One region of the Enterobacter sp. UPMP2060 genome, then DNA from elsewhere that is predicted to be linked to it. Evidence: predicted binding sites of a transcription regulator. Region 1 holds the regulator's gene; the other holds the start of a gene.
What was found. Region 1 encodes Fur, which represses iron uptake genes when iron is present. Its sites were predicted from a motif close to ATAATAATGAGAACNACTATCAA; they were not measured.
Positions count from the first base shown of each region.

Region 2: the regulator Fur is predicted to act here: its motif matches at 3,610-3,632, upstream of sodA (superoxide dismutase [Mn]).

Region 1 covers NZ_JBSKJQ010000001.1:130,054-136,017, forward strand. Annotated here, with positions in the region: gene chiP (chitoporin ChiP) at 1-945, shown strand, start outside; gene chiQ (ChiQ/YbfN family lipoprotein) at 993-1,322, shown strand; gene fur (ferric iron uptake transcriptional regulator) at 1,416-1,862, opposite strand; gene fldA (flavodoxin FldA) at 2,153-2,683, opposite strand; gene ybfE (LexA regulated protein) at 2,839-3,126, opposite strand; gene ybfF (esterase) at 3,255-4,028, opposite strand; gene seqA (replication initiation negative regulator SeqA) at 4,212-4,760, shown strand; gene pgm (phosphoglucomutase (alpha-D-glucose-1,6-bisphosphate-dependent)) at 4,785-5,964, shown strand, end outside.
Region 2 covers NZ_JBSKJQ010000016.1:9,277-15,240, forward strand. Annotated here, with positions in the region: gene rhaB (rhamnulokinase) at 1-322, opposite strand, end outside; gene rhaS (HTH-type transcriptional activator RhaS) at 624-1,460, shown strand; gene rhaR (HTH-type transcriptional activator RhaR) at 1,534-2,382, shown strand; gene rhaT (L-rhamnose/proton symporter RhaT) at 2,383-3,417, opposite strand; gene sodA (superoxide dismutase [Mn]) at 3,706-4,326, shown strand; gene yiiM (6-hydroxyaminopurine reductase) at 4,398-5,072, shown strand; gene cpxA (envelope stress sensor histidine kinase CpxA) at 5,126-5,964, opposite strand, start outside.

The DNA of each region.
Region 1 (5,964 bases):
CAGCCAACTGGCCAGACTCTGTTAGCACCGCACTGGAGCTTTATGCCGGGTACCTATCAGGGTGCCGAAGCCGGGGCGAACTTTGACTACGGTGATGCGGGTGCGTTGAGCTTCTCCTATATGTGGACCAACGAGTACAAAGCACCGTGGCACATCGAAATGGACAAGTTCTACCAGAACGATAAAAAAACCAAAGTCGATTACCTGCACTCGCTGGGCGCGAAGTACGACTTCAAAAACGATCTGGTGCTAGAAGCGGCATTTGGTCAGGCACAGGGCTATGTCGATCAGTACTTTGCTAAGGCCAGCTATAAATTCGATGTCGCGGGTAGCCCGCTGAGCACCAGCTACCAGTTCTACGGTACGCGCGACAAAGTCAGCAACGGTGGCGTCAACGACATTTATGACGGCACCGCGTGGCTGCAGGCGTTAACCTTCGGCTACAAGGTCGGTCAGGTTGATTTGCGTCTGGAAGGCACATGGGTGAAGGCGGAAGGGCAGCAGGGCTACTTCCTGCAGCGTATGACCCCGACCTACGCCTCCTCCAACGGTCGTCTTGATATCTGGTGGGATAACCGCTCAGACTTCAACGCCGACGGCGAGAAAGCGGTCTTCTTCGGCGCAATGTATGACCTGAAAAACTGGAACCTGCCTGGCTGGGCGGTGGGCGCTTCTTACGCTTACGCCTGGGACGCAAAACCTGCCGATATGGCCACGCCGGACGCATATTACGATCCCAACTATCGCCTGAAAGAGTCTTCCTACAGCCTCGATGCTATCTATACCCTGCAGGATGGCCGTGCGAAAGGCACGATGTTCAAACTGCACTTCACCCAGTATGACAACCACTCCGATATCCCGAGCTATGCGGGCGGTTACGGCAACATCTTCCAGGATGAGCGTGATGTGAAATTCATGGTTATTGCCCCATTCACCATCTTCTGATGAACGCACCGGCGGGCTGAGTCCCGCCGGTATGGAGACTGCACATGATGAAAAAAATCGTAATCGTCGCGTTGCTGGCATCAGGGCTGGTGGCGTGTGCTCAGAATCAGGCGCCGAAAGAGGACTCCCGTCTGAAGGAGGCGTATAGCGCCTGCATAAATACTGCGGAAGGATCGCCGGAGAAAATTCAAGCCTGTCAGAGCGTGCTGAACGTGCTGAAGAAAGAGAAAGCGCATGAGCAGTTCGCGACGCAGGAAAACGTCCGCGTGATGGATTATCAGGCCTGTATCCAGGCGCGTAAAACCGGTAACGATCAGGAAGTGGCGAAGCGTTGCGACCAGATTTGGAAAGAAATACGTAGCAATAACAGTAACTAATTCGCTGTTATCATGCCCGGTGGCTCTGCGCCACCGGGCTTTTTTTTGGCAAAAAAAAGCCAACCTTGCGGCTGGCTCAGAGTATGAGTCTTATTATTTCGCGTCGTGCGCGTGATCGTCTTCGCGGCAATCGCCTTCAGCGCAGTGACCGTAAAGGTACAGGCTGTGGTTCGTCAGGCGGATGCCATGACGCGCCGCGATTTCACGCTGGCGCGCTTCGATGGAATCATCGCTGAATTCAATGACCTTGCCGCAATCGAGGCAGATCAGGTGATCGTGGTGCTGCTGCTGGGTCAGTTCGAAAACAGATTTACCGCCTTCGAAATTATGACGGGTAACAATGCCCGCGTCATCAAACTGGTTCAGCACGCGATAGACGGTAGCCAGCCCAATCTCTTCACCCATGTCGATAAGACGTTTATAAAGGTCTTCCGCACTGACATGGTGATTGTCTGGACCCTGAAGCACTTCAAGGATTTTTAACCGAGGAAGCGTAACTTTCAGGCCAGCCTTCTTTAATGCGGTATTGTTGTCAGTCATGCGGAATCTGTCCTGTTGCTAAACGATTCACTTCTGTAGGAAGTGACAGAAAATGCACCCGGGATAATGCGTCTCATTATAGAACTGCCATGGCTAAATGAAAACTGCAAGTCTCAGGCAAAATATGCTTATAAAAACGTGGTATCACCAACAAACTTGCTCAATGGAAAACCACGTTTTATCAGGGAGACATTGTACAGGTCTGGGCGAAAAAGTTAAAAGATTGTAGCGATTAATTTAATCGGTTTGACCTGGAGCATGGGCGCAACCGCAGTTGCGCCGCGATAAAATCAGGCGTTCAGAATATCATCCAGGTGCAGTTCTTCACGGATCTGCTTCACCCACTTCTCAACGCGCTCTGCGGTCAGTTCTGGCTGACGGTCTTCGTCGATGGCCAGGCCTACGAAATGATCGTCATCGGCCAGGCCTTTAGACGCTTCGAAGTGGTAACCGGCGGTCGGCCAGTGGCCTACGATAACCGCGCCGTTCGGCTCAATGATATCGCGGATGGTGCCCAGCGCGTCACAGAAGTATTCGGCGTAGTCTTCCTGATCGCCACAGCCAAACAGGGCGACCAGCTTACCGTTGAAGTCCACTTCTTCCAGCGTCGGGAAGAAATCATCCCAGTCGCACTGGGCTTCACCGTAGTACCAGGTTGGGATACCCAGCAGCAGAATGTCATAGCCTTCCAGATCTTCTTTGCTGCTCTTGGCGATGTCATGCACATCAGCAACGTCTTTACCGAGCTGTTTTTGAATGTTTTTTGCGATATTTTCGGTATTGCCGGTATCACTGCCAAAGAAAATGCCGATGATTGCCATGAGTAAAATAACCTCTTGAAACTTAATAGTATGGTGGCGCAATTTGGCCACGGATAAGGGCAATAATAGCAGAACTGGCAACCCTGCGGAAACAGCTATCGCGCAGGACTGCACTCTGTGCTACATGAAAAGGGCGATAAAGGGGATTTTCAGACTTATGCCTGGCTGCGTAACGTCTCAAGCTGGACGAGCAACATCTCTTCAATGAGCTCGCTGCGGCTGATATTTCGCGCGTCAGCCAGCTCGTTCAGCGCATCGACGGCGTCGGCGTTAAGCTTCAGTTCGACACGCTTAAGCCCACGATTTTTATCGCGTTTAAGCTGGTTGCGTTTATTGATACGCAGCTGTTCATCGCGCGAAAGCGGATTCGTCTTGGGTCGTCCCGGGCGACGCTCATTCGCGAACAGATCTAGTGTCGTACGGTCCGTTTGTTCTTTGGCCATGATTCTGAGACTTCGGGGGAAACACGCCGCCCTGCTAATGCCCGGGCGATAAGCGCGCCATCATACATCACCAAAAACGGCACGCCAACGACTGGAAGCCCGCAGCCTTCCAGTCGCTTTCTTTTTAATCAATTTGCAGTATCAGCAAGATAGCGGCGAATGGCGCGCAGCACAGCATCCGGTTTTTCCGCATGCACCCAGTGCCCGGCACCGGCAATCACGTGGGCGCGAGCCTGCGGGAATTGGGCCAGCAGCGTGTCGCGGTACGCGTCGGTAACGTAAGGTGAGTTTCCGCCGCGAATAAAGAGAGTAGGGTGTGGCCAGGCGGGGACGGTTTCCCAGCCCACGATGTTATTGTATTGCTCCCAGAGCACCGGCACGTTAAAACGCCATTGCCCGTCAACAAATGACTTCAGCAGGAACTGCACGACGCCTTCTTCATCAAGATGCTCACGCATGACGGCAGCCGCCTGTTGGCGCGTCGCGACACCCGCTTCTGTGACCGCATTGATGGCGGCAAAAATCTCGTCGTGACGGCGGACGTCATAATCCACGGGCGCGACGTCAATCACCACCAGGCCGCTAATACGGTCCGGGGCCAGTGCCGTCAGGGCCATCACCGCTTTGCCACCCATTGAATGCCCGATGAGGGTCACCTTTTGCAGGTCGTGGGCATCCAGCGTATCCAGCAGATCCTGTGCCATCGCCGCGTAGGTCATCTCGTCGGAACGCCCGGAAAGACCATGATTGCGCATATCGACCTGTAAAATATCGTGGTCGGTAACCAGATCGCGCGCCAGCACGCCCAGGTTATCCAGACTGCCAAAAAGCCCGTGAACCAGTACGATGGGAGAATTATTGTTCGGCGATTGTGCAGTTTGCGCTCGGGTATTCAATTTCATGGCAAAGTTCTTTTTTTACGTATGTCAGGTTAGGGTATCATGTTGACCATTCTGCCGCCCGGCTGCAAGGTTCCAGTTTAATCTGACTTTTGCGGCCAACCTGGTTTGACGCTATCCGCTGTTGGGATTTGACCTTATAATCCCAATGACTTGTATTCAGATAAGATATCGCACTGGATTAAGATGAAAACAATCGAAGTTGATGACGAACTCTATCAGTATATTGCCAGCCAGACGCGGCATATCGGGGAGAGCGCGTCCGACATTTTACGGCGCATGCTTAAAATTTCCGCCGCTTCACAGCCTGCTACCCCAGTCACCAAAGATGTCGTGTCTCAGCCGAGCGTTGTTGCACAAGCAAAACCTGCCGTGACGCCGGCAAAAGATAAAGTGCGCGCGATGCGCGAGCTGCTGCTCTCCGATGAATACGCGGAGCAGAAAAAAGCGGTAAACCGCTTTATGCTGGTGCTGTCTACACTTTACTCACTGGATAACAAAGCGTTTGCTGAAGCGACCGAGTCGCTTCACGGCCGTACTCGCGTCTATTTCGCGGGCGACGAGCAGACGCTGCTGCAAAATGGCAATCAAACCAAACCTAAACATGTTCCTGGCACCCCGTACTGGGTGATCACCAATACCAATACGGGCCGCAAGTGCAGCATGATTGAACACATCATGCAGTCCATGCAGTTCCCAGCGGAATTGATTGAAAAGGTTTGCGGTACAATTTAACCCTTGCATCAGAAGGACCCGGTAATGGCAAATCACAGCCGTGCAGGCCAACCTGCACAACAAAGCGATTTGATTAACGTCGCTCAGCTGACCGCGCAGTATTACGTGCTGAAACCGGTCGTGGGCAACGCAGAACACGCAGTGAAGTTTGGTACATCTGGTCACCGCGGCAGCGCGGCGCGCCACAGCTTTAACGAACCGCATATTCTGGCCATTGCTCAGGCCATTGCGGAAGAGCGCGCTAAAAACGGCGTTACCGGTCCGTGCTACGTGGGGAAAGATACCCATGCCCTGTCTGAACCGGCGTTCATCTCTGTTGTGGAAGTGCTGGCGGCAAACGGCGTCGATGTGATTGTTCAGGAGAACAATGGCTTCACCCCAACGCCTGCGGTCTCTAACGCCATCCTGGTGCACAACAAAAAAGGTGGCGCTCTGGCGGACGGTATCGTTATTACGCCATCCCACAACCCGCCGGAAGACGGTGGTATCAAATACAACCCGCCTAACGGTGGCCCGGCCGACACTAACGTCACCAAAGTGGTGGAAGATCGTGCGAACGCGCTGCTGGCTGACGATCTTAAAGGCGTGAAGCGTATTTCTCTGGATGCGGCCATGGCGTCCGGTCATGTGAAAGAGCAGGATCTGGTTCAGCCGTTCGTGGAAGGGCTGGCGGATATCGTCGATATGGCGGCCATCCAGAAAGCCGGCCTGAAGCTGGGCGTGGATCCGCTGGGCGGCTCCGGTATCGAATACTGGAAACGTATCGCCGAGCACTACAAGCTGGATCTGACCATCGTGAACGATCACGTCGATCAGACCTTCCGCTTTATGCACCTGGACAAAGACGGCGCGATCCGTATGGACTGCTCATCCGAGTGCGCGATGGCGGGCCTGCTGGCGCTGCGTGATAAATTCGATCTGGCGTTTGCTAACGACCCGGATTATGACCGTCACGGTATCGTCACCCCTGCCGGGCTGATGAACCCGAACCACTATCTGGCTGTTGCAATTAACTATCTGTTCCAGCACCGCCCGCAGTGGGGCAAAGAGGTGGCCGTCGGTAAAACGCTGGTTTCCTCTGCGATGATTGACCGCGTGGTCGAGGCGCTGGGCCGCAAGCTGGTGGAAGTGCCGGTCGGCTTCAAATGGTTCGTTGACGGTCTGCACGACGGCAGCTTCGGCTTCGGCGGTGAAGAGAGCGCGG
Region 2 (5,964 bases), on a different contig from region 1:
CGGTGCGGCTGTCGCGATAAGAAACCGGCAAGCCGACGCGCTCGCCATGGCTATCAAGCAGAACGTAGTCCACGCCCCAGGTATCAATGCCGATGCTGTCGATGCGAATGCCGTCGTTGCAGACGTTGTTAAGACCGGTACGGATCTCCGCCTCCAGGGCATCGATATCCCAGGTATCAAAACCGTCCTGCTTTTGCAGGCAGTTGGCGAAACGGTGCATTTCGCGAAGCGAAAGCGCGTGCTGCTCACGGTCCCAGCTCGCGAGCATTACGCGGCCGCTGGATGCGCCTAAATCGACAGCCACACAATGGCGAAAAGTCATGGTCGGGTCCTTTCTTAAGTCATTAGCGGTGAGTGTAAAAAAGGGAAGAAAAAGTCACCTTCTCACCACTGACAGGCCAAATCTCGCGCTGGCAAGAAAGCAAAGGTGAATGTGAGGACGTTCACAGTTTCCAGCAGTGACGGGATGCTCAGGCAGTGTGACGCTGAGCGCATTTCCCGATCTTTCCCCCTGTTTCTTGAAAAATGGACAGCTTTTGCGAGGTTTACTGCCAAAAATTGAAGGTGAGTGTGGGAGGCCTTAATTACTATTTTGAGAACATTTTTCATTGGTGGGGGCCGTTATGACCGTACTGCACTGCGTGGATTTTTTTCCTTCAGGAGGTTCGCCTGTCGCGATTGAGCCACGGCTTCCTCAGGCTGCGTTCCCGGAGCATCATCATGATTTTCACGAAATTGTGATTGTTGAGCGCGGGACGGGTATTCATGTTTTCAATGGCCAGCCTTATACCATCAGCGGCGGTACGGTGTGCTTCGTGCGCGACCACGACCGGCACCTGTATGAACATACCGACAACCTGTATCTGACGAATGTGCTTTACCGTTCCCCGGACGCGTTCCAGTTTCTTTCGGGGCTGAGCCAGCTGTTGCCCCAGGAGCAAGACGGACACTATCCGTCGCACTGGCGGGTGAATCAGTCCATCCTGCAGCAGGTGCGTCAGCTGGTGAGCCAGATGGAGAAGAGCGAGGACGGGCAGGAGACGCACGCCATTGCCACGCGCGAACTGCTGTTTATGCAGCTTCTGGTGCTGCTGCGCCGCAGCAGCCTGGTGGAAGGGCTGGAAGATAACAACGCGCGCCTGAACCATCTGCTGGCCTGGCTGGAAGATCATTTTGCCGAGGATGTCTGCTGGGAAACCCTTGCGGATGATTTTTCTCTGTCGTTGCGTACCCTGCATCGCCAGCTTAAACAGCACACCGGACTGACGCCGCAACGCTACCTTAACCGTCTGCGCCTGATCAAAGCGCGTCATCTTTTACGTCATACCGACGATAGCGTCACGGATATTGCCTATTGCTGCGGTTTTGGCGACAGCAATCACTTTTCAACGCGGTTTCGCCGGGAATTTAACTGGTCTCCGCGCGATATTCGCCAGGGAAAAGACGCGATGCTTCAGTAACGCGAGGGCAGTCACCGTTTTATTTCCGCAAAAAAGCTAATAGTGTCAGGTTATTCGGCGTAGAGGTCGTGGTGTGGCTGCTCAGTTAATTCTTCGCAAAGATGATTTTTTTGCCTCCGCGAGTCAGGCCGTCACGGTGGCCGATCGCTACCCGCAGGACGTCTTTGCCGAACATACCCACGAGTTTTGCGAGCTGGTGCTGGTTTGGCGCGGTAACGGCCTGCACATCCTCAACGACCGTCCCTACCGCATCACGCGCGGAGACCTGTTCTACATTCGCGCGGATGATAAACACTCCTACGCCTCGGTTAACGACCTGGTGCTGCAAAACGTTATTTACTGTCCGGACAGGCTCAAGCTTAACGTGGACTGGGCCGCGAGCATTCCGGGCTTTCTTGATGCTAAGTGTTCTCCGCACTGGCGCTTAAGCAGTAGCGGTATGGCTCAGGTACGGCAGGTTATTTCTCAACTGGAGCAGGAGAGCCAGAAGAACGACCCCGTTGCTAACCAGCTGGCGGAGTTGCTTTTCGCCCAGCTGGTGATGACGTTGAAGCGCCATCGTTACGCCACTGATAACCCCTCCGCCACAACGCAGGAAGCGCTGCTGGATAAGCTCATCACCCGGCTTGCGGGCAGCCTGAATAAAAACTTTGTACTGGAGAAATTCTGCGAGCAGGAACAGTGCAGCGAGCGCGCGTTGCGCCAGCATTTCCGCACCCTGACCGGGATGACGGTGAACCACTATCTGCGCCAGCTGCGCATCTGCCATGCACAATATCTCCTCCAGCATACGGAGTGGATGGTCAGTGATGTGGCGATGCGCTGCGGCTTTGAGGACAGTAACTACTTTTCAGTGGTGTTTAACCGCGAGGTGGGGATGACGCCGGTACAGTGGCGTCATCGCAGTCGAAAGGGGGCGTAATCAGTTTGCCATGCCGAGGCCGACGATATTGGCAGCGATAATAATCACCACGCAGCCGAGGCTCAGTACGCCAACCGGACGGCGTCCGGCGTTCGTCCACTCTTTCAGCACCAGCCCAACCAGCCCGCCGCAAAGTACGTAGAAACTCATGTGCAGCATCCAGCTTATATAGTCGTATTGCGCCGGAATGCTGGCGTGGCCCCAGGCGTAGAAGAAGAACTGCAAATACCACATCAGGCCGCCCAGAGCGGAGAGCAACACGTTGGTGATGATGAGCGATGTTGCCAGCGAGAAATCGGTTTTTACCGACAGGTTTTTTACTTTTGCCAGACGAATGAAGCAGAAGCCCAGGTTAACCATCGCGCCGCCACCCATAATCACGACATAGCTTGGCAGCGCAACGTACAGCGGGTCGACGCCCAGCGCGGCCGCCGCTTCGTGCATCGGTTTGGCGGCGTTCATCGCGAACGACATGCCGGCCGAGAAAATGCCGCACATCACCGCCAGCAGCAGACCTTTCTTCAGGTTAAAATCTTCAGCTTTAATGCCCATCTTGCGCTCTTTCAACTGCCCCGCACGCGTCACAATTCCTACGCCAATGACCGCCACCAGCACGCCCAGGAGCGTCATCCGCCCACCCTGAGTATTAATAAGCACGTCGAAATTGCCGTTGAGAATTGGCGTCATCAGGGTACCGACGATCAGCGTGATGCCAATCGCGATACCAATCCCCATCGACATGCCGAGATAACGCATGGTGAGGCCATAGTTGATGTTGCCGACGCCCCACATCGCACCGAACAGGAACACTGGCAGCAGGGTGGCGGCGCTGAAGGAGGAGAAGTAGCCCCAGAAATCGGGCAGCAGCATGGCGCTAATGGTCCAGGGCAAAATCAGCCAGGACACGATACCGCCAACGGACCACATGGTTTCCCATGACCAGCCTCTCACTTTTTTAAACGGAGCATAGAAACAGGCTGCACTGGCAGCGCCTATCAAATGCCAGAAGATACCCATCGTAATCGCATGATTCATTTTTACACCCTCATCGTTTTTATCGTCAGTGGCTTCCCACCGACTTGAGGAGTGTAAAAATTAGGCGGTTTGGGGACCTTCAGAAGGTTGCCGCAGATGTGTTCTGGATGGCAATCAGCACGTTAACCGCGTGAGCAGACTCACAATTTCGCGATTAATCGAAAAACGAATAACCTTATAAAAACTACGGCATTGATAATCATTTTCAATATCATTTAATTAACTATAATGAACCAACTGCTTACGCGGCATTAACAGCTGTGCCGCCCGACAATAATGGAGAGGATTATGAGTTATACACTGCCATCCCTGCCGTATGCCTACGACGCACTGGAACCGCATTTCGACAAGCAGACGATGGAAATCCATCACACTAAACACCACCAGACCTATGTGAACAACGCGAACGCCGCGCTGGAAAGCCTACCAGAGTTCGCTAACCTGTCTGCTGAAGAGCTGATCACCAAGCTGGACCAGCTGCCAGCGGACAAGAAAACCGTTCTGCGTAACAACGCTGGCGGCCACGCTAACCACAGCCTGTTCTGGAAAGGCCTGAAAACCGGTACCACCCTGCAGGGCGACCTGAAAGCGGCTATCGAGCGCGACTTCGGTTCCGTTGACAACTTCAAAGCGGAATTCGAAAAAGCCGCTGCAACCCGTTTCGGCTCTGGCTGGGCGTGGCTGGTTCTGAAAGGCGACAAGCTGGCGGTGGTTTCTACTGCTAACCAGGACTCCCCGCTGATGGGTGAAGCGATTTCTGGCGCATCCGGCTTCCCAATCCTGGGTCTGGACGTGTGGGAACACGCTTACTACCTGAAATTCCAGAACCGTCGCCCGGACTACATCAAAGCCTTCTGGGACGTGGTGAACTGGGACGAAGCAGCAGCGCGTTTCGCCGCTAAAAAATAAGGTTGCATTGACGCCTGTGAGAAGCGAGTCTTATGACTCGCTTTTTTTGTATCTGCGTAATGGAGGCAGCAATGCATTACCCGGTGAACGTGTTTACAGGCAAGGTAAGGGAGTACGACGGCAGCCGCCCAAGTGCCATCGCCAAAATTCAGGTCGACGGTGAGTTGACGTTAACCGACCTCGGGCTTGCGGGTGACGAGCAGGCCGAAAAGAAAATCCACGGCGGGCCCGATCGCGCGCTGTGCCACTACCCGCGCGAACACTATCAGCACTGGAAAAGCGAGTTTCCCGAGCAGGCGGACCTCTTCGTCGCCCCCGCGTTTGGGGAGAATCTCTCCACCGAAGGGCTCACCGAAAAGAACGTGTTTATCGGTGATATCTACCGCTGGGGCGATGCCCTGATTCAGGTGACGCAGCCACGCTCGCCGTGCTTCAAGCTCAACTACCACTTCGGTATTCAGGATATGTCGGCCCAGCTGCAAAAAGCGGGTAAAACCGGCTGGCTGTATCGCGTGGTGCTGGCTGGGCAGGTTTCAGCGGACGCGCCGCTTGAGCTGGCGTCGCGCCTGAGCGATGTGTCTGTTTATGACGCCTGCGCCATTGCCTGGCATATGCCGTTTGACGACGAACAGTATCACCGCCTGCTGTCGGCGGCGGGATTATCCATCAGCTGGACAAGAACGATGCAGAAGCGGCGTTTAAGCAGCAAGATCGAGGATAATTCGCGGAGATTGTGGGGGAAATAGTCCTCCGCAGAAAGTAGGCCGGGTAAGGCGAAGCCGCCACCCGGCACTAACAGCTACGAACGCTTATACAACGGTAGCCACAGCGTTAACCGTAGCCCACCCAGCGGGCTGTCGTCGGCTTTCACCCAGCCGCGGTGCTGCTGCATGGCGGTTTCAACAATCGCCAGACCCAGTCCCGTGCCGCCCGATTCCCGGTCACGCGCCTCATCGGTACGATAGAACGGACGGAAAATCTGCTCGCGGTCTTCCGGGCTCACGCCTGGGCCGTCATCATCGACAATGACGGTGATCCCGTCTTTATCCACCGAGAACGCCACCTCAATCTTCGTATGCGAGTAGCGAAGAGCGTTACGCACGATGTTCTCCAGCGCGCTTTCCAGCGTGTTGGGGTTTCCGTACAGCGGCCACGGGCCCGGCGGGAAGTTGACGGTGAAAGATTTACCCATCTGTTCCGCTTCGAACGCCGCGTTGTCCAGCACCTCGTGCCAGAGGTGATTCGCTTTCACCGTTTCGCTGACCAGCGCGTTTTTCTGCTGATTGCGCGACATGACCAGCAGGTCGTTGATCATGCTGTCCAGGCGGTGCGCTTCCGTTTCAATACGCTCCAGCTCTTTGCTCTCACCGCTGCGGCGGCGCAGCAGCGCGGTGCCAAGCTGCAAGCGCGTAAGCGGGGTACGCAGCTCGTGCGAGATATCCGACAGCAGACGTTGCTGTGCGGTCATCATACGATCGAGGGCGCTCACCATCTGGTTAAAACTGGTTCCGGCGGCAAGGAACTCCTGCGGACCTGCTTCCAGTTCAGGGTGTTGTCGCAGGTTACCCTGCGCCACCTCATCGGCGGCATTCTTCAGTTTACGCGCCGGTTTTGCCAGGCTCCACGCCAGCCATAACA